3 regions of the Anaerobacillus sp. ABA4_114 genome follow, and region 1 is predicted to be linked to each of the others. Evidence: riboswitches for the same ligand, from Rfam matches in the RefSeq annotation. Region 1 holds a riboswitch; each other region holds the start of a gene.
What was found. A riboswitch is a leader RNA that binds a small molecule or an ion and turns the genes downstream of it on or off. The one in region 1 is predicted to bind S-adenosylmethionine.
Positions count from the first base shown of each region.

Region 1 (7,050 bases):
TTTGAACCACGTGCATTTCATGTGTAATGAGTAAAATCGTTAGTCCGAACTCCTGGTTGATTTGCTCTAGTAAAGATAAAATCGACTCAGTTGTGTCTGGATCGAGCGCGCTCGTTGCTTCGTCACAAAGAAGAACTTCTGGTTCATGCGCTAGCGCGCGTGCAATCGCTACTCTTTGTTTCTGTCCACCTGAGAGCTGTCCAGGATACACGTCGATCTTATCTTCTAGTCCTACAATCTGTAGATACTTTCTTACACGCGAATCGATTTCCTTTTTTGAAACGCCAGTGAGCTTAAGGGGGATGGCGATATTTTGATAAACCGTCCCCGTTTTTAATAGATTGAACGACTGAAAGATCATTCCGATTCGCTGACGTGTTTTCTTTAACTTGCCAGCTGATAGACCGGTTAACTCTACATCATTAATGAACACTTTCCCTTCTGTTGGTCTCTCTAACAGATTGACCGTTCGAACGAGGGTACTTTTACCAGCGCCACTATAACCGATCACACCATAGATCTTTCCCTTTTCAACGTTAAGGTCAACGCTATCCAGAGCCTTCGTAACAGTAGTTCCGGTTTGAAACGCTTTTGAGATATTTTCTAGTCGTATCATTTCCTTCTCTCCTTTACCGAAATTACCAGGATGCTATGACTGAGCCGTTGAATTCTTCTTTAATAAACTTCTTAACTTCATCTGACTGATAATAGTCCACTAGTTTATTGATTCTCTCGTCGTCTTTATTCTCGGTTTTTGTTGCGATTACGTTCACCCAAGGAGAATCTTCTGGTTCCATTACGAGAGAATCTTCAGTTGGAACCCGACCGCTTTCCATCGCATAGTTCGTGTTGATCGCAGCGATGGCAAGCTCACCTAGCTGTCTTGGAATCTGCGATGCTTCAAGAGGAACAAACTCAAGATTCAACGGGTTCTTCTCAATATCCTTAATCGTTGCTTCAACACCTACACCGTCTTTTAATTCAATGATCCCTGCTTCCTCAAACAACATAAGAGCTCGGGGTTCTCCAGTAGAGTGATTCGGTAATCCTACTTTGTCACCTTTCTTCAAATTATCAAGGTTCTCATATTGATCGGAATAGATGCCCATCGGAAAATTAATCGTCGTCGCAACCTTAGATAATTCCATTCCGCGCTCTTCTACAAAATCATTTAAATACGGTTCGTGCTGAAAAACATTCGCATCGAGTTCCCCTTCATCAAGAGCCTTGTTAGGCATAACGTAATCGTTAAACGCCACTACATCGATCTCGAAACCATCTTTCTCAGCAACTTCTTTTACTTTCTTCATCACATCTTCATGCGGACCCGCTGTTACCCCTACCTTTAGCGGCCCTTCGTTTGAATCACCTGACTCTGCACTGCCAGAACACCCAGCTGCGACAATTAATAATAATGCACCTACTAGTAGTGATAGTTTCTTCATTCTCCTAACTCCCTTTCTCTCCTATAGTCATTTAAAGCGTCTTTGCACTAAATTACGTAAACGCACGATATCACCAGAGCGTCGGTTCCCTCCTTTGTTTCAAACCCCATAAACGAAAAAACTCTCTCTGATGAACAGAGAGAGTTGGGTGTTTTGCACTATGTAACTCTCTCTCATCTTTCAAACGATCGCTCGTTTGCTGGAATTAGCACCTTTCTCACGAACTGAGATGGTTGCCGGGCGTCAATGGGCCAGTCCCTCCGCCACTCTTGATAAGAGTTTGAATTATTCATATTGTTTAACTATTCTCAATAGTATAGTACCTCACTCACCGAACGTCAAGGGCTTTTTCGACGTGGTACCGATGCGGTGCCTGTCACCCCTCACATTATGTCGATTAATTTTTCTCGCTTTCGAGGTGTTCATCAAACCAGCCGATCAGATGGTTCAATCGCTCTACCCTTAACTCAGGATGTCCGTTTCTTGAAAGGTTATGATCTGATTCTGGAAATCTTACAAACTTCGTCTTTTTCTCACGGTGCTTCAACGCAACGAACAACTGCTCACCTTGCTCGATCGGGCATCGGTGGTCCAGTTCGCTGTGGAGAATAAGAAGCGGTGTTTTGATTTGATCAACATATTTCAATGGTGAATGATTCCATAGCTTTGTTGGATCTTCATCGAGGTCAGCTCCCACTTCCCACTTAGTGAAGAAATAACCTATGTCGCTTACTCCGTAGAAGCTTAACCAGTTGGAGATCGAGCGCTGCGTTACAGCCGCCTTGAACACATTCGTTTTGCCAACGATCCAGTTCGTCATGAATCCGCCATAGCTGCCGCCTGTAACGAACAATTTCTCAGAATCTATGAAGCTCGTTTGCGCGACAGCTGCTTCTATCCCTGCCATGACATCGTCATAGTCGCCGCCACCATAGTCGCCACGGCATCCATTCACGAACTCCTGACCATATCCTTGACTACCGCGAGGATTCGTATAGACTACTGCATATCCTCTTGATGCAAGAAGCTGAAATTCGTGCATGAATGAATTCCCATACATCATGTGGGGACCGCCATGAATTTCTAAAACTGTTGGATACTGCTTCCCTTCCTCGAAGGAAGTCGGTTTCATGATCCACCCCTGTATATTCAGTCCATCTCTGCTTTCATAGGTGTACGGTTGTGGAGTGGAAAGCGAATCCGCACTCAACACCTCTTCATTACAGGAAGTGATTCTTTCTATCGAGCTTTCTCCTTCTAAGGATAGCGTATAGATATCACCAACATTCACCGGATCACTGATCGCTACCGCAGCTTCACCACCCGCTACGTGAAGTGCGTAGTGGTGCCTGTCACCCCCCGCTATTTGTCGAAGGGTGCCATCTAGATGAATGGAATAGATTCCTGTGTTTCCATGTTCACTCGCAAGGAAATAGAGTGTCTTGCCGTCTTCGTTCCACACCGCTCCAGACGGCTCAATTCCCCAATGGAGATCTGAAATGAGAACATCTGAACACTCGAGGTCGATTGTGTCTGTAAGGCACGTAAATGTCTTCGATTCAATCTTAACCGTCCAAACTTTATTCAGCGTCGCACTCTCATACTCAAAGTTATGTCCAATGAAAGATAGCGATGAACCATCTGGAGACCATCGTGGAGCTATGAAACTACTTCCTTCAGAATTAAGCCGCTCAGCTTCACGTCCTTCTCCAAGATTCTGAATAAACAGATCCGATTGGACATATGAACCTTTCTCTTCCCGTCTACTTCTTACGTATGCAATTTGTTTACCATTAGGAGACCAGCTAGCGTCCGAGTGATTCAGTTCAGCATCCGTCACCCAGTTTTCATCCCCAGTCTTTCGATCGATTACGACGACCTGTGTATGTTTACCCTTGAGAAAACCTTTTCCATCTGCTTTGTAATGCAGCTCTTCGACGACGAGTGCTTTCTTTCTTTTTTCTTCCTTCTCATCTCCACCTTTAGGAGTGCTCTCACTCAACACGAGAAGTTCAGTCCCGTCAGGATTCCAAACAGGGCGACTTGCTCCATTTTTTAGAGAGGTTACCTGTTCGGCTTCACCTCCGAAAGCAGATATGATCCATATTTGATTTTCTCCCGAACGGTTTGAAACAAACGCGATTTCCTTTCCATTAGGAGACCATCTTGGAGAAGAATCAAGATGGCGAGACCCGGGCGATGTCCAGGCCACTTCTTCACCACTCTCACGATCGATCATGACGAGATAAGAAGCATACTCTCGATCCTCAGTAATTTTTTTCTTCACATAGATCACTTTTTTACCGTCAGGAGAAAGCTGAGGGTCTCCTACAAATACCAGGTCATATAGTGACGTTGCCTGGAGATTCTCTTTCTCTATCTTTGTTTTCATCTAAACACCTCTCCTCATCGTTTCAAATAAATAGAAATACACCTGCTACTGACATTCCTGTAAGTCCGGTGCCTGCTCCGTAACATATAAGAATTCCACTTACGAGCACTCGTTCCTTCCAATCTGTAAAAGTCGGGTCCCTCTTCACCTGCTCATCGACACGTTCCATGGAGCGAGACCGTGGCACGATCATTCGGTGGATCTTAGAAAAACCTTCGAACAATAAAGTTAGGAAGCCACTTTTAAACACCACTAAAATCGTTCCAACCGTTAGCGCAATAATCCCCCAATAAAATGAACGATTAACAAATTGAATAGCGTCGCCTTGAGTAAACCAAAACATGATCGTCACAATAAAAGATCCTAGCAAAGCTAGTCCATACCTTCGCATCTCGCTCACCCTTTCAAGGTAAAGGAAGATCTGCTGAGCAGATCTTCCTCCATTACATTATTTCTTTTCAGCATAGCGTAGGTCAGGGTACCTGTTGACTGGATAGACGATTCCGTCATAGTCTTGTGAAGTTAAGTAGTTTTGAGAATAATGATAGACAGGCATAAACGGCATATCTTCCATCAACACATCCTCTGCTTTATGCAAGAGTTCCATTCGCTTTTCCTCATCCTGCACCATCTTAGACTCCGCGATGAGCGAATCGTATTCTTCGTTCACCCAGTTTGTACGGTTGTTAGGGCTATCGCCTAGGTAGTATTCTAGAATAGGTGTCGGATCAACATAGACTCCGATCCACCCCATTCGTGCCATCTGGAAGTTACCTTGCTTCGTAGTATCAAGGTAAGTCTTCCATTCCTGGTTGTTAAGTGTTACTTCAATACCGAGGTTCTGCTTCAGCATTTCCTGAACACCTTCTGCGATTTTCTTATGGTTATCAGAAGTGTTGTACATCAGTTCGACTGCCGGAAGTTCGCTCCAGCCCTCTTCTTGCTTTGCTTCTTCGATCAATTGCTTCGCTTTATCATAATCTTCTTCGAAATAGTCCCCACCTTGTTCTCTGAAATCACCGTTTGGCGTATCAACACCTTCAGGAACAAAACCGTATGCTGGTGTTTCACCCGCTTGTGAGATATCTTCCGTAATGGATTTGCGGTCGATCGCCATCGCGAAGGCTTTTCTTACTTTTTCATTTGTAAAAGGCTCCTTGTCGACATTGAACATATACATGTATGTGCCGAAATATGGCGTGATCTTGAAGTCTTCGCTTTCTTTTTCAGAAGAAATCACGTCGATCGGCAGCGTATGGATCATGTCCAGTTCACCCGATTTATACATTTGATAATACGTTGTTGCATCGTTAACCATTTTCCACGTAATCTTCTCCATATTGATGCTTTCTTTATCCCAATAGGAATCGCTCTTCTCAATCGAAAGCTCGTTGTCATGCTTCCAGCTCGTCATGTGATATGCACCGTTACTGACGATCGAGTCTGCCTCAGCGGACCAATTTTCGTTTCCTTCAACAACCGATTGGTTCACAGGATAAAACGTCCAGAAAGAAAGCAGTCTCTCGATAAATCCAGTAGGAGCGTTGAGTTCTACTTCTAACGTCTTGTCATCTACTGCCGTAATACCAACATCCTCAACAGAACCTTCTCCTTTGTTATAAGCTTCAGCGCCTTTGATGTAGTACATGTAAAATGCGAACGAGCTACCCGTTTCAGGGTTCAACACACGCTTCCATGCAAATTCAAAATCACCTGCAGTGATCGGATCTCCATTCGACCATTCAGCATCTCTTAGTGTAAACGTGTACGTGCGATCATCATCAGACACGTCTGTTTTTTCAGCGAGTGCAGGCTCGATTTCACCGCTCTTATTTTTACGATACAAGCCTTCGAATAAATGATCGAGTACCCACCCTGATGTCGTATCTGTTGCAAGAGCAGGATCCATGGAAGGCGGCTCGCTCATCGCATTCACTGTTATTTCTTGCTTGCCTTCACCATCTCCAGAGGCGTCTTCCCCACCGCAAGCTGCAAGAAATGGAACGACGGTTAACACCATGATTAGACTATAGATCAGTTTTTTCATTCGTTTCTCCTCCTTCATTCGTGTAAAGATGACAGGCTACCCAATGGTTTTCTTTCGCCTCTCTCCACTCTGGCACGATCTCACGACATACTTCCATCGCATGCGGGCACCTCGTTCTAAAACGGCAGCCAGACGGAGGTGAGATTGGACTTGGTAAATCACCTTCAAGCATGATCCGTTCTCGTTCACTCGCTTCTTTTGGATTCGGAACAGGTATGGCAGAAAGTAGGGCTTGCGTATAAGGATGAAGCGGCTCGTCGAATAATGAATCACTATCTGTAAGCTCCATCAAGTTGCCAAGATACATCACTCCGATCCGATCACTGATATGCTTCACCATCCCTAGATCGTGAGCGATGAATAAATAAGTCAGCCCTTCTTCTTCTTTTAAATCTTCCATCAAGTTTACAATTTGCGCCTGGATCGACACATCGAGTGCAGAAATCGGCTCATCTGCAACGATGAAGTCAGGCTCTACCGCTAATGCTCTCGCGATCCCGATACGCTGCCTTTGTCCCCCACTAAATTCATGAGGATAGCGCTTTGCATGCTCAGCGCTCAATCCAACTTTTTCTAAAAGTTGAAAAACACGTTCTTTTCGTTTCTTTCCTTTCAAGAGATCATGAGCATCGATCCCTTCTGCAATAATGTCCATCACCCGCATCCGTGGATTAAGAGAAGCTTCCGGATCCTGAAAGATCATTTGCATCGTACGGTTAAGATCCCGGGCTTCTTTTCCTTTTACGTGATTCGTATCGCGTCCGTTGTAGACGATACGACCATCAGTCGCCTGGTGAAGGCCCACAATCGTCCGACCGAGCGTCGATTTTCCACTGCCGCTTTCACCTACTAATCCGAACGTTTCGCCTTTTTTAATGAAAAAAGAAATGTCGTCCACAGCTTTTAACGATTGATTTTTTCCTACGTTAAAATACTTTTTCACCTGCTGAACTTCGACTAGTGCATCACTCATACATCGTTCCCTCCTGCAGCAACAAAGTCATTAGCGTTCGGTGCCCTCGTGTCGTTCAACCAGCACCGTGCCTGGTGTGTTTCTGAGGTTTTGATCGGGTCTGGCATCTGATCGATACAGATTTCCATCGCATAGTCACACCTTGCAGCGAAAGGACACCCTGCTGGAGGAGCAAAAAGATCTGGCGGTGACC
Region 1 covers NZ_JBSWUM010000001.1:615,875-622,924, reverse strand. The annotation lists gene ACXAEY_RS03010 (methionine ABC transporter ATP-binding protein) at 1-616, opposite strand, end outside; gene ACXAEY_RS03005 (MetQ/NlpA family ABC transporter substrate-binding protein) at 639-1,445, opposite strand; SAM riboswitch class I at 1,616-1,724, opposite strand; gene ACXAEY_RS03000 (S9 family peptidase) at 1,843-3,837, opposite strand; gene ACXAEY_RS02995 (DUF3899 domain-containing protein) at 3,860-4,228, opposite strand; gene ACXAEY_RS02990 (peptide ABC transporter substrate-binding protein) at 4,286-5,884, opposite strand; gene ACXAEY_RS02985 (ABC transporter ATP-binding protein) at 5,865-6,857, opposite strand; gene ACXAEY_RS02980 (ABC transporter ATP-binding protein) at 6,854-7,050, opposite strand, start outside.

Region 2 (7,050 bases), 3.3 Mb from region 1:
TAAGAGCTTTGTGAATAAAACAGATGCGATTAATTACGCTGAGAAATGGAAGAATACAGTAGTGGTAAACAGTGATACGGATGAAGAAGTATGGCGCTTTGAAGGGTTAAATCCGAAGTATAAAGTCTATCATTCACAAAAGAATGTTTTGGAAGTGTTTGCTGTTAAGAGTGTAGCAATCGACTATGCAGAAAAATGGAAGAACACAGTTGTTGTTGATAATGATGGGGTACAACATTGGTCATTTCCAGATTTAGATTCAAATCGTTACAAGGTTTATCATAACTCAATGGGTGTACTCGAGGAATTTGCAATTTTAAATGCAGCTATCGATTATGCTGAACGCTGGGCGAATACCAGTATTGTAGATGATTCTACTACTTATGATAACGAAGTATGGAACTTTGAACACGGGGCGCCTCGTTATGATGTTATTCATTCTAGTAAAGGACATTTAGAAAATTTCTGGGGTAAACAAGCAGCAATTGAGAGTGCAAAAAAATGGGCTAATACCAAAGTTGTTGAGAGAAGTACAGGAAATGTCGTTTACCAATCTGAATAGTTAAACGTTAATAGCTAGATTGAAAAAGCCCTGCTCAGAGAGAGGGCTTTTTCAATATTTGAGGCTTCTTACCTATTATGCCAACTCCTCCACCAACGTCTCCAAATTCCCCTTCAACCGCTCCTTCGCCTCTTCATCCAAAATAAACTCATTCCCCTCACCACGCTGAACATGCTGGTCGATCACATACGCACCGCTAAGGAGATTCGTCGCTCCAAGAGAAGAGAGTACAGGCTTAAGCGCATAATCGATCGCAAGGAGATGCCCGAACGATCCACCGATCATCAATGGAAGAACGGCTTTTCCTTTCAATCCTTTTTGAGGAAGAAGATCGAGGTACGTCTTCAATATCCCTGTATAAGCAGCTTTATAAACAGGCGATAAAATAATAACGGCATCTGCTTTTTCTACTTTTTCATTCGCTTCCAAAATCGCAGCGCTGCTAAAGTTAGCGGTAATTAAATCGGTAGCGGGTAAGTCGATTACATTGATTGATTCATAGGAGATCGACTGCTCCTTTAAATAACTTTCTGCATAGTCCTTGATTCCTTTTAGTCTCGATTGAAGGGAGTTTCCTCCGTAAATAAGTACAACATTGCTCATTGTTTTCACTCTCCTAAACTAGTGTCATCACAATTTTCTTACACATACTCAGTCAGCAAACACGCTTTTCGCAAGACTATACACGATTGCATCGTCTGTCGGCGGGTTATGAAGCCCTGCTCGTACGTTTCGGAAATGGCGCTGTAATGGGTTGCTGGCAGACAGGCTTCTAGCACCGACCACGCGCATCGCTAAATCTACGACTCGGTTCGCACTATTTGTTACGATATGCTTCACTGCTGCTAAGTCCGCTCCCATATGCGGACGCTCTTCAGGGTTTTCACTCCATCTCTTTGCGACAGCATAAAGAACTTCTCGCGCGTTGAATAGCTCTAACTGCATCTCGCCGATCTTTCTCCTTACTTCTGGCACGTCTTTGATCGGACCAGGAAGTGTTGAAGGGGAGAAGGAGGAGGCGAATTCGACCGTGTAGTCCATGGCTGAAGAGGCGATGCCAAGGTAAACGGCTGGAATCTGCAGGTACCATCCTTTCGGAGAGGCTTTGTGGTTCTCCTCAATTACCAATAGATCCTCAGGTTTAACGTGGACGTTATGTAGCACGAGATCATCACTCTTTGTCCCTTTCATGGAGATACTGTCCCACGTTTCCTCAATTTGTACGCCTTCAAGCTTATGATCAATCAGGACAAACCCTTTCTTACCGGTTTGATCAACGTCAGCTGTGACGATGGAGTAATCAAGCGCCACGGCCATCGACGTAAAGGATTTTCGTCCATTGATGATCCAGCCCTCCGGCGTTTTTGTAGCAGTCGTTTGAGGAATCCCGCCGCGTGAAGGGCTGCCGGTTGCTTTTTCAGTTTGCGCAAGGTTGAGTAGTGCTTTTTCGTTTACGATCAAGTGGCACACTTTTTCGAAAACCGCTTCATCCCAGGCTCGCGATTCAGCGATTTCTAAGATGACTCCAAGCTGCCAGCCGAGGGACAGTGCCGTCGGACCATCACCTGATGCGAGCTGTTCTTGAACTTTCAAGAACTCGTACAAGTTAAGACCGGAGCCTCCATATTCTTTTGGTACAGTGAGTGATAAAAAGTTCCTCGCCTTTAAATCTTCGAAGTTCTCGTAAGGAAACCTTTCTTCTTCATCATATTTTGCAGATCTACTTTTAAAAAGTTCAACGAGTTCAGTGAGTTCTTCCTTCAAATCAGGCTGCTTTTCAGTTGCAAATGGCATCGGTATCCTCCTTTTTCTCTATACAAAAAAAGTCTACTTTCAGCTGAAAGTAGACTTAGGCTCATTAACATTCGAACCATACAAGCTTCATCTTTCAGACAAAAAGTCTGCTGGAATGAGCACCTTGCTTAAGATAAGCGGTTGCTGCAGGATCGTTGGACCAGATTCCTCCCCTGACTCTAGATAAATGCATGCGGTAGTGCGTTAAAGAATAGAATACGGACAAATAAACGCAATGTCAACAAGTAATTAGAAAAGAAATAATTTTTTGATTTTTTTGTTGACAGGGAATCGATCGGTGCTGTATATTCATCGTTAAATTCAATAAAACAAACTTTCTTATCAAGAGAGGTGGAGGGACTGGCCCTTTGAAGCCTCGGCAACAGACTCGGTTGAGTACTGTGCCAATTCCAGCAAGCGATGCTTGAAGGATAAGAAAAGACAGTTGCTTTTTCACGGCCTCTTCTTTTCTTATGAAGAGGCCTTTTTATGTTTCAAAAAAGAGTGGAGGTTCAAAGAGATGAGTAAACAAATCATTTTGAATGCGTTCGACATGAACAGTTCGATGCACAATTCACATGGGCTATGGAAGCATCCAGAAAGTCAGCGTCATCAGAGATACAAAGACTTAGACTACTGGATCGACCTTGCTAAGACATTAGAGAAAGGGAAGTTCGATGCGGTCTTCTTTGCAGATGTTCTTGGTGTTTATGATGTGTACCAAAAGAGTAAGGATCCTTCAATCCGTGATGGATTGCAAGTGCCAATCAATGATCCCGCACTTCTTGTCCCTGCGATGGCGAGTGTGACCGAGCACCTTTCCTTCGCTGTTACGGTCAGCACGACGTACGAAGCACCTTTTGGAAATGCGCGCAGATTTTCGACGCTCGATCATCTAACAAAAGGGCGAGTTGCCTGGAACGTCGTTACCTCTTATTTACCGAATGCGGCACGCAACTTCGGACTTGAGAAGATGATTCGTCATGATGAGCGTTATGATATCGCTCATGAGTATATGGACGTGTCCTACAAATTGTGGGAAAGCAGCTGGGAGGATGGTGCTGTGGTTGAAGATCGAGTAGCTGATACGCTTGTTGAGCCCGACAAAGTTCATGAAATCAATCATGAAGGTCACTATTTCAGTGTTGAAGGACCGCATCTTAGTGAACCGTCTCCACAGCGAACGCCTGTGATCTATCAAGCTGGGACATCAGAGAAAGGGCGAGAATTCGCATCAAAGCATGCGGAGTGCGTGTTTGTCGGAGGACCGACTCCTGAGCGAATCCACTACTATGCCGATGATATTCGTGAGCGTGCCGTCAAGCATGGAAGAAATCCGGATCACGTGAAAATTTTCTCGTTTTTAAGTGTGATCGTAGGTGAAACGACAGAGGAAGCGGAGGCGAAGTTTGAGGCGTACAACAAGCTATGGAGTGCTGATGCAGCAAAGGCTCAATACGGTGCGAGTGGCTATGATGTAGCAGAGTTTGAAGAGATGGACCTTGATGAGCCGTTTGAATATAAGAAATCAACAGAAGGTGGACAGTATAAAGCGGCAACGTTGACGAAGGATGCGCCGAAAAAGCTGACGGTAAGAGAGGTGTTGAATCGCTTTGAATCGATCGACCGCAACAGCGTGATCGTTGGTAACCCTTCTGATGTAGCGGATGCGATTCAATTTCAATTCGAAGCTTCAGGAGTAGACGGATTTAATTTGAACCACCTCGTAACGCCTGGAGACTTGGAAGCTTTCGTAGAATTAGTCGTACCAGAACTACAGAAGCGTGGTCTTTATAAAAAGGATTATCAAGAAGGTACGCTGCGTGAAAAGCTCTTCAACAAAGACGCAAGACTGCCAGACGACCATCCAGGAAAAAACTATGCTTATCGTAAGGAAGTCGTGCAATGATCGAACTAAGAGAGATTACGAAAGAGTATGGAAAGAAGGACAAGATCGTTGCTGTCGATAACGTTTCTCTTCGTGTAGAAAAGGGAGAGATCTACGGAATCGTTGGGTATAGCGGAGCGGGTAAAAGTACGCTCTTACGGTTTATTAATGCTTTGGAAAGGCCAACGACAGGGTCCGTTCACGTTGACGGAATCGACTTGCTATCGCTATCGAATAAAGAGCTTCGAAAAGCAAGGCAATCGATCGGAATGATTTTTCAAGGATTCTATTTGGTTGCTTCAAAAACAGTCTATGAGAACGTCGCATTTGCCCTTCTCGCTGCCGGAGTTAGTAAAAAGCAGATCGGTGAAAAGGTCGATCATTTATTGAGCGTAGTCGACCTTTCTGATCAGAAGGGGAAATACCCGTCACAGTTGAGCGGTGGTCAGAAGCAAAGGGTGAGTATCGCGCGGGCTTTAGCAAATGATCCGAAGGTGTTGCTGTGTGACGAGGCGACGTCAGCGCTAGATCCTAACACGACAAAATCCATTCTTTCATTGCTGAAAGACATCAATCAAAAACTTGGGATTACGATCGTCATTATCACGCATGAAATGGAAGTGGTGAAGGAGATCTGTCATCGCTGTGCGGTCATGCGTGAGGGAAGAGTCGTGGAGTCGGGCACGACGTTCGATATTTTTTCAAATCCGAAAGATGCATTAACAAAAACGTTCATTCAGAACGTACTAGAGTTCCATCTTCCTGATTCGTTGATCGAACATGTACAAGGGAAGCTAGTGAAGCTCATGTTTCTCCGCGATCTAGCAACGGATTCGGTCGTTTCCGATATGCTGCAGAGGTTTAATGTGAAAGGCAACATTTTGCATGGAAAAGTCGAATACATCCAGGAAACGCCGCTCGGTGTGTTCATCATGGATGTGAGTGGAGAGGATGCTGAAGTGTCTCGAGCGATCGCTTACTTAGAGAAGCGAGTAAACAACGTGGAGGTGATCAACGATGGACCACATTATCGAGCTCTTGCCTGAACTGAACGTCGCATTTTTTGAAACGTTGATTATGGTTGGAATCGCTTTGTTGTTTGCCGTTTTCATTGGTCTCCCGTTAGGGGTCATCCTATTTATCACAGATCGAGGGTTGTTTTTAGAAAATAAATATGTGAAGCAAGCGGTCGGCATCATTATCAACTTGATTCGTTCCGTTCCCTTCATCATCTTGCTCGTATTCTTGCTTCCGGTAACGAGCCTTTTGTTGGGAACAACGATTGGACCTATGGCAGCTTCTGTTTCCCTCTCCGTTGCTGCGATTCCGTTTTATGCAAGAATCGTAGAATCGGCTGCTCGTGAGATCGACAAAGGTGTGATTGAAGCAGCCGTAGCCGCGGGTGCTTCACCGTGGATGATTATTAAACACATCGTCCTGCCAGAGGCGAAGCCTGGATTGATCACAGGGCTCACAATAACGGCGATCAGTTTGATCGGCTACTCGGCGATGGCGGGAACGATCGGCGGTGGAGGAATCGGGGATCTTGCGATTCGCTACGGATACTACCGTTATGATGATACGGTCATGTTCACGACCGTCATTCTATTGATCGTCATCGTTCAGCTCGTACAGTACTTTGGTGATTTTATTGCGAAAACAGTAGATAAGAAATAATGGATGGAGGCTTTTATATGAAGAAAAATACGGTCTTGATGATCATTCTCTTACTAGTAGTCGGGGTTTTATCGGCATGTGGGGACAAGAGTAGTGAAGCGAGCAAGTTAGAAAAGAAAGAATTGATACTCGGAGGAACGATTCCGTATAGCGATATGCTAGAAAAGGGTGTGAAACCTTATCTTGAGGAAAAAGGGTACTCGGTTACGATCAAGGAATTTAATGATTATGTTCAGCCGAACCTAGCCTTAAAAAGCGGGTCGATCGATGCCAACTTGTATCAGCATGAAGTATATATGAAGGCATTTGCGAAAGAAAACAATATGGACTTAAGCGGTGTGATCAGAGTGCCCACTGCTCCGATCGGAATCTACTCGAACAAGTATGATTCACTAGATGAGATCGAAAAGGGGAGTACGGTAGCAATCGCTAATGATCCAACGAACCTTGCACGTGGTCTAACAGTTCTACGTGATAATGGCGTCATCGAATTTGATGACGATGTTGATCCTCTAAAAGCTTCAGTAAAAGACATCACGAAGAACCCGAAAGACCTTGTCTTTAAGCCTGTTGAAGCAGCACAGCTTCCAAGAACGCTCGATTCAGTCGATGTATCTGCAGTGAACGGTAACTTTGCAATCGCGGCAGGAATGGATCTAAACGATGCGATTGTAAAAGATAAGCTGCCTGAGAACATCATCAATCAGGTCGTTGTGAATACGGCAGATAAAGATGCGCAGTATGTGAAGGATATTGAAGAAGCAGTAAAATCTGATGAATTTCGAAAAGTCATAGAAGAAGAGTTTCAGGGCTTTCATCAGCCTGAGTGGTTTAAAAAAGACTGATTAAAACGTAGGTAGAATAAGAAAGGACTGAAGGCTACGGAATGACCGTAGCCTTTTCGCATTTTGCTTTAGCTTCCGGGAGCTACTCTTCAATCATGTCCTTCAACACAACGGCATGGTTGTTCTCTTTGTCTTTTGCACCATAAAGCAATACTACTCTTCTGTCAGAAGCTAATTCTTTCAAATTAGAAAGGTTAGATGTAGCTTCTGAGCTTTCCGTTATTTCTTTCCGGTAGGATGCTTTGAACGATTCGAACTTATTAGGGTCATGGTTGAACCACTTC
Region 2 covers NZ_JBSWUM010000001.1:3,927,561-3,934,610, reverse strand. The annotation lists gene ACXAEY_RS20345 (M23 family metallopeptidase) at 1-562, shown strand, start outside; gene ssuE (NADPH-dependent FMN reductase) at 638-1,165, opposite strand; gene ACXAEY_RS20335 (acyl-CoA dehydrogenase family protein) at 1,214-2,356, opposite strand; SAM riboswitch class I at 2,441-2,546, opposite strand; SAM riboswitch class I at 2,693-2,794, shown strand; gene ACXAEY_RS20330 (LLM class flavin-dependent oxidoreductase) at 2,877-4,265, shown strand; gene ACXAEY_RS20325 (methionine ABC transporter ATP-binding protein) at 4,262-5,290, shown strand; gene ACXAEY_RS20320 (methionine ABC transporter permease) at 5,262-5,921, shown strand; gene ACXAEY_RS20315 (MetQ/NlpA family ABC transporter substrate-binding protein) at 5,939-6,766, shown strand; gene ACXAEY_RS20310 (DUF488 domain-containing protein) at 6,849-7,050, opposite strand, start outside.
Region 2: linked by a shared signal. The riboswitch ahead of ACXAEY_RS20330 (LLM class flavin-dependent oxidoreductase) and the one ahead of ACXAEY_RS03005 (MetQ/NlpA family ABC transporter substrate-binding protein) in region 1 are both predicted to bind S-adenosylmethionine.

Region 3 (7,050 bases), 480 kb from region 1:
TGGATTATTTCTTGCTTCAAACGGTGTGAGTTCTCTGAGATGCTCTGGAATTTCAAAGATCTTTGCTAGCTTTCCAGGACGCTTCGATAGAAGAATAACTCTGTCAGACATCGCGATTGCTTCACCGATATCATGAGTAACGAGTAACGCTGTCTTTTTCCTAGTTTTTAAGATAGAAGATACAAGGTTCTCCAGTTTCAATTTCGTTTGGTAATCGAGCGCTGAAAACGGTTCGTCTAACAGTAGCAAATCGGGCTGTGTGGCGAGTGTTCTAACTAAAGCTACTCGCTGCCTCATCCCACCCGACAGCTGGTTTGGATAGGCATTTTTAACATCACCTAAGCCCATTTCTTCAAGAAACCCTAACGTTTTTTCTTTATTCTCTGTCGTAATCTGGTCGGTAAGCTTTAAACCGAGTAAACAATTCTCTTCGATTGTCTTCCACGGAAACAAATAGTCCTGCTGCAACATGTATCCTACTTGTTCAGTCGGTGCAGTAATGGCCTTGTTCTGGAGTGTTATGGTTCCGCTAGTGGGAGATTGCAATCCTGAAATGAGAGAAAGAACAGTCGATTTACCACATCCCGAAGGTCCGAGCAATGATACGAACTCCCCCTCATCAATATGAAAAGTAAGGTCTGAGATTGCGACTTTTGCAGATTCTTTCGTGAAATAAACATGTGTGATGGCATCAAGATGAAGAAATGACATTGGATTTCCTCCTATTGCTGTGCTTTTTCTGCAAAGGTGGTATCCACTAAAGTCTTATGATCGATCCGTTTCGGGAGTTCCCCCGCTTCATCCATAATCGTTTGTAAATTGTTCCACTCTTCTTCATCTAGAATTGGATTTGTAGCATAAGAATGCTGACTTTTATAGCGGTCAACAACCGTGGTGATCAATGACAACTCGGTGTCTTCAAAGTAGGGTTGAATGGATTTTGCGATCTCTTCGGATGAATGAGTGTCTACCCAAGCTTGTGCTTCATAAATAGCAGCTGTAAAACGTGTAGCAACATCATCGTTTTTCTTAAGGAAGCTATCCTTAGCCATGTAGACTGTATAAGGAATCTTGCCGGATTCTTTTCCGAAAGAAGCGACGATGTGGCCGAGTCCCTGAGCTTCAAATATACTGGCAGTCGGTTCAAAAAGCTGCACAAAATCTCCTTTTCCAGAAGCATAGGCATTTGCGATGTTGGCGAAATCAATATTTTGGATCAGCGTCATATCATTGTGATGATCGATGCCTTTTTCCTTCAGAACGAACTCTCCTGCCATCTGAGGCATTCCACCTTTACGCTGACCAAGAAATGTACTTCCTTTTACATCGACCCATTTAAAATGCTCCATCGCCTTCCTTGAAACAAGAAAAGTGCCATCTGTTTGTGTGAGTTGCGCAAAATTAATTACTGGATCAGAAGTCCCTTGAGCATACACATAGATAGAGGTTTCAGATCCTACGAGTGCGATGTCTGCTCCATCAGATAAGAGCGTCGTCATGGTTTTGTCTCCACCCCATGTGGTGGTTAGTTCAACATTGATTCCATGCTTCTCAAATATCCCTTCAGACAATGCAACATATTGAGGAGCATAGAAGATGGAGCGGGTTACCTCGGCAACTCTTACCGTGTTATCACTGTTATTACTACATGCAGACATAAGAAAAAGTGAACATATTGCGATAAATATGATCGTTTTCGTCATCCAGCCTTTTGGCATTTGAATAACCTCCTGTTGCCATTCAAAATAGGCACATTGAAATACTATAGCTTATGTAGAAAGCATCATTGTGTGTTTGCCTACAGGCAACAGGAAATAAAAAAAGCACCCGCTGAGGGTGCTTTTTGAATTATAGGTTAATAGTAGGTCCTGCGTTTTTAATCTCATCTGAAACGTTTGAGAATTTCTCAAAGTTTTTCACGAACTGAGTCGCAAGTTCTTTTGCTTTCTCATCATATTTATCTTTGTCATTCCATGTTTGCCTCGGTTGAAGAACTTCTGCAGGAACCCCTGGGCAATGGGCAGGAACATGTAAACCAAAGATCGGATCTTTTTTCGTTTCGACACTGTCGAGCTCTCCATTAAGAGCAGCATGAACCATCGAACGAGTATAAGATAGTTTCATACGCTCACCTTCGCCGTAGCTTCCGCCTGACCAGCCTGTGTTTACTAGGAAGACTTCAACATCATGTTCCATGATTTTTTCACCCAGCATTTCTGCATATCGGTGAGCAGGAAGTGGTAGGAACGGTGCACCAAAGCAAGTGGAGAACGTTGCTTGTGGAGACGTAACCCCTCTTTCAGTTCCGGCTAGCTTACTTGTGTAACCAGAAAGGAAGTGGAACATCGCTTGCTCTTTTGTCAGCTTACTGATTGGCGGTAGGACCCCGAAAGCGTCTGCAGTCAAAAAGATAATCGTGTTAGGGTGACCCGCTACGCTCGGAACCGCAATATTAGGAATGGCGTCGATTGGATATGCAGCACGCGTATTTTCAGTTAAACTTGTATCATCATAATCAGGCAGTCTCGAATTGTTGTCTAGTGCAACGTTCTCAAGAACAGTGCCGAATCGAATTGCATCCCAAATTTGAGGCTCTTTTTCTCTAGACAAATTAATACATTTGGCGTAGCAGCCACCTTCGATGTTGAAGACCCCGTTCATCGACCAGCCATGTTCATCGTCACCGATCAAGCGACGGTTTGCGTCTGCTGATAGTGTCGTCTTTCCTGTACCTGATAGACCGAAGAAGAGAGCCACATCGCCTTCTTTTCCTACGTTCGCCGAACAGTGCATGGAAAGGATATTTCGCTCAGGTAGTAAGTAGTTCATGACAGTGAAGATCGATTTCTTAATCTCACCTGCATACTCAGTGCCACCGATTAAGACGGTACGTTTTTCAAATGAAATAATAATGAACGTTTCTGAATTCGTGCCGTCTTTGTCTGGGTTAGCTTGAAAACCAGGGGCAGAAATGACAGTGAACTCTGCTTCATGTCCTTTTAATTCAGATTCATTTGGGCGGATGAAAAGCTGATGTGCGAACAAGTTGTGCCATGCATATTCATTGATAACCTGGATGGGTAGTCTTGCTGATTGGTCTGCTCCAGCGAACCCTTTGAAAACATAAAGATCTTTTTTCTCTCCCAGGTAATCCAGAACCTTAGTGTAAAGGCTTTCAAAATGTTCTGAAGAGATAGACTGGTTTGTTTTCCAGTTGATTTTGTCTTTTGTTGATTCTTCACGGACAATGAACTTGTCCTCTGGAGAACGTCCAGTGTATTTGCCTGTTTCAACACGAAGAGCGCCAGTGGATGTTAATGTTCCCTCTTTCATCGATAGTGAACGTTCTACCAGTTCAGAAACTGATAAATTAACATGCGGATTATTCTTATTTAAAATGGCATCCAAAAGTGGTGAAGAGAAGGAAGCTGTTTTCATACGTTAAACCCATCCTTTATAATAAAATTTCATCAAGATCTTTTCTGAACTTGTTTAACTCAAAATTAGTATAACACATTCATTTAATTATTCTATACTAATCTATGGATTTTTCCTTGAAAAGTGAAAAAAAGGTGAATGACCTTTCTAATTAGGGCTTGTGTCATTAGATTGACAGAGAAAGCGAACTACGATATTATATTTCGAGAATGGATACTCTTATCCCGAGTAAGCGGAGGGACAGGCCCTATGAAGCTCAGCAACCAACTCCTCATATAGTGGATTAAGGTGCTAACCTGCAAGACTTATTGTCTTGGAAGATAAGAGGCGAAAGGCAAGAGACTTCAGCTCCTTTCCCTTTATGATGAAGGAAAGGGCTTTTTTATTGTCGTTTTTGGAAAAAAGCGTAATATTACCGTTTATTATTGAATTCGATGTCTCGTTTCGACAACACTATTAGGGAAATGAGTACCGTATCCATTACACTATATTAAATAGGAATGAATCCTTAAGGAGGTACTTAAGTGAGTAATCGTCGTTTGTTTACTTCTGAATCAGTAACTGAGGGGCATCCAGATAAAATATCAGACCAAATTTCTGATGCGATTCTGGATGATATTCTTGCGCACGACCCTAATGCGCGCGTTGCATGTGAAACTACAGTCACGACTGGACTAGTGTTGGTTTCCGGAGAGATCACTACATCTCACTATGTAGATATTCCGAAAGTCGTTCGTGAAACGGTCCAATCGATTGGATACACACGTGCTAAATATGGTTTTGACGCAGAAACATGTGCAGTCCTTTCATCGATCGATGAACAGTCAGCTGATATTGCTGCTGGTGTGAACGTGGCTTTAGAAGCACGTGAAGGCCAAATGTCTGACGATGAGATTGAATCGATTGGCGCTGGTGACCAGGGGTTGATGTTTGGGTATGCTTGTAATGAAACTCCTGAACTTATGCCTCTACCGATTTCTTTAGCTCATAAGTTGGCACGTCGTTTAAGCGAAGTAAGAAAAGAGGAAATCCTACCTTATCTTCGTCCGGATGGCAAAACCCAGGTTACAGTAGAATATGATGAAGAAGGTAAGCCGGTACGTATCGATACGATCGTTGTCTCTACACAGCATCATCCAGAAGTTTCGCTTGAGCAAATTCAACGAAATATTAAAGAGCACGTCGTTAAGCCTGTTGTTTCTCCAGAATTGATCGATGAAGATACAAAGTATTTCATTAATCCTACTGGTCGCTTTGTAATCGGTGGACCTCAAGGTGATGCAGGGTTAACAGGGCGTAAGATCATCGTGGATACTTACGGCGGATATGCACGTCATGGTGGTGGCGCATTCTCAGGTAAGGATGCTACAAAGGTTGACCGTTCAGCGGCTTATGCAGCGCGCTACGTAGCTAAAAATATCGTAGCAGCAAAACTTGCTGATCGTTGTGAAGTACAGTTGGCTTATGCGATTGGAGTAGCTCAACCTGTATCGATTTCGATCGACACGTTTGGCACTGGAACCGTATCTGAAGAGAAGCTAGTACAACTGGTGCGAGATAACTTCGACCTACGTCCAGCAGGGATCATCAAGATGTTAGATCTGCGACGCCCAATTTACAAGCAAACGGCTGCTTACGGCCATTTTGGACGTACAGACATCGAATTACCATGGGAGTACACTGATAAAGCAGAAGCTCTTAAAAAGGGTGCTAACCAATAAAATAGTAAGCCTATGAGGCCTAGCAAGCTGTCGAGATATTCTCGACAGCTTTTTTGTGCGGTTTAAGTAGCGTAATGGTTATATAACGTCATATGACAGAACTACCCAACGCGCAAAAGCCATTTAATGGTAAACTTGAAATAGTTGAGATTTAGTTAGGGGGGCTACCATGTCAGACGTTTTTGGACAGAAAGTTGAATCGCTAGAAGAGTTACGATCGATTGGAGGAGAGCCGGGGAAGTTAGCTGCCAACAAGGTGATCAACTTCTTAGATGATAACTGTGAACGATTTATCTCACATTCACCTTTCTTAACAATCGCTACAGCATCTCATTCGGGAAGCGATGTATCCCCGAGGGGAGACCAACCAGGATTTGTGAAAGTGATCGATAAAAAACACCTTCTAATCCCGGAAAGGCCGGGGAACAAACGGATGGACTCCCTACTGAATATTTTGGAGAACCCCAATGTAGGGTTGTTATTTCTTGTTCCAGGCAGGGAGGAAAGCCTTAGAATCAACGGTAAAGCGAGTATCGTTAAAGAGGAAGGCTTACTTAAAGACTGCGAGGCATTTGGGAATATTCCTTCTTTAGGAATAGGAGTCGAAGTGGTCGAATGTTTTATTCATTGTGGAAAAGCATTAAAGCGTTCTCATCTTTTTAAGCAAGACTATTGGCCGAATACAGAAAAGTTACCAAGTGCCGCAAAGATGCTCGCAGACCATGCGAAGCTTGAAAGCAATTCTGTTAGCAAGACCTTGAGGGAAAGTTACTCACAGCGTCTATATTGACTGTTGAACAGAAATGGCTCCTAACCCCTTATAAATGTTTGGTCTTCCGATAGAGCAATATATTAGGTCATGCTCATTGGCGATCTTTCTTGCTTCTTCCAACGTGAATAAGTTATGTCCATCCACGAGTAAAGGCAATCTTTGACGTTTCACCACTTGACCCCAATCAACATTCTGAATAAGGGGTAATTCGGTTAATAATAGCAAAGCATCACAGTTTGTAACAGTATCGTTCATCAACGAACGGTATTGGCTCGAGTGGTGATGTTCCATAGAAGGATCAAAGAATCTAACTTCGGCCCCTTCTTCTTCAAGCCGTTTTGATACAAGGTCTGAAGGAGAGGGAGCCTCTTTTTTATATGAATCTCCTAAAACCCCAATGATCGAGCCGTGTAGTGTTCCTAGAAAATCTTTAAGTTTTTGTGTGAGAATTTCGGGTTGATATCGTTCGATTTCCTCTATCAAATTAATAAGCTTTGAGCCAGAAAACGACTGGTTTTCCATTTCTCGAAACGTTGAAACGTTCGATATGCTTTCGTTACCTTGATAGAAAGAGCCTGGATGTCTTGAGTGATGTCCCATTCGTGGATCTGCACGGAGTGCCCCGTGTATAACTTCCACATCAGCTCCGTATCTCTCTGCCATACCTGCGATCATATTTAGGCAAGAACTATTTAAAGCAAGGTATGTGTGGCATGCATATTTCATCAATTCAGCGCTAGCATAATCCATAAATTGAAGAGTGTTCGTCAGTGGAGAATAGAATGACTCCATCAATCGACATCCCCTCAAAGAGGAGGTACCTATAATTAACTCAGATGGATGTGTAAAATCTTTCACGATCGTCCCCGGTCGTGAGAAGTCTGGATTGTGAATAACTTCGAAATCTTGTTCAGTCAATCCTTGTTCGATAAGGATATTATGGATTCTGGTCGTAGTTCCAGGTGGCACCGTACTCTTGATAATAAATGTTTTGTGAGATTGAACGCTCACTGCAATTTGTCTGATGAAACGGTAAAGGTTCGTAAGATCTGGAACTTGGTCTTCATTTGTTTGAAGTGATTCGGTGAATAGGAGATAGCTAGCTTCTGCAGCGGCAGC
Region 3 covers NZ_JBSWUM010000001.1:1,099,125-1,106,174, forward strand. The annotation lists gene ACXAEY_RS05385 (ABC transporter ATP-binding protein) at 1-711, opposite strand, end outside; gene ACXAEY_RS05390 (ABC transporter substrate-binding protein) at 723-1,718, opposite strand; gene pckA (phosphoenolpyruvate carboxykinase (ATP)) at 1,849-3,438, opposite strand; SAM riboswitch class I at 3,655-3,765, shown strand; gene metK (methionine adenosyltransferase) at 3,963-5,159, shown strand; gene ACXAEY_RS05405 (MSMEG_1061 family FMN-dependent PPOX-type flavoprotein) at 5,329-5,949, shown strand; gene ACXAEY_RS05410 (nucleotide sugar dehydrogenase) at 5,941-7,050, opposite strand, start outside.
Region 3: linked by a shared signal. The riboswitch ahead of metK (methionine adenosyltransferase) and the one ahead of ACXAEY_RS03005 (MetQ/NlpA family ABC transporter substrate-binding protein) in region 1 are both predicted to bind S-adenosylmethionine.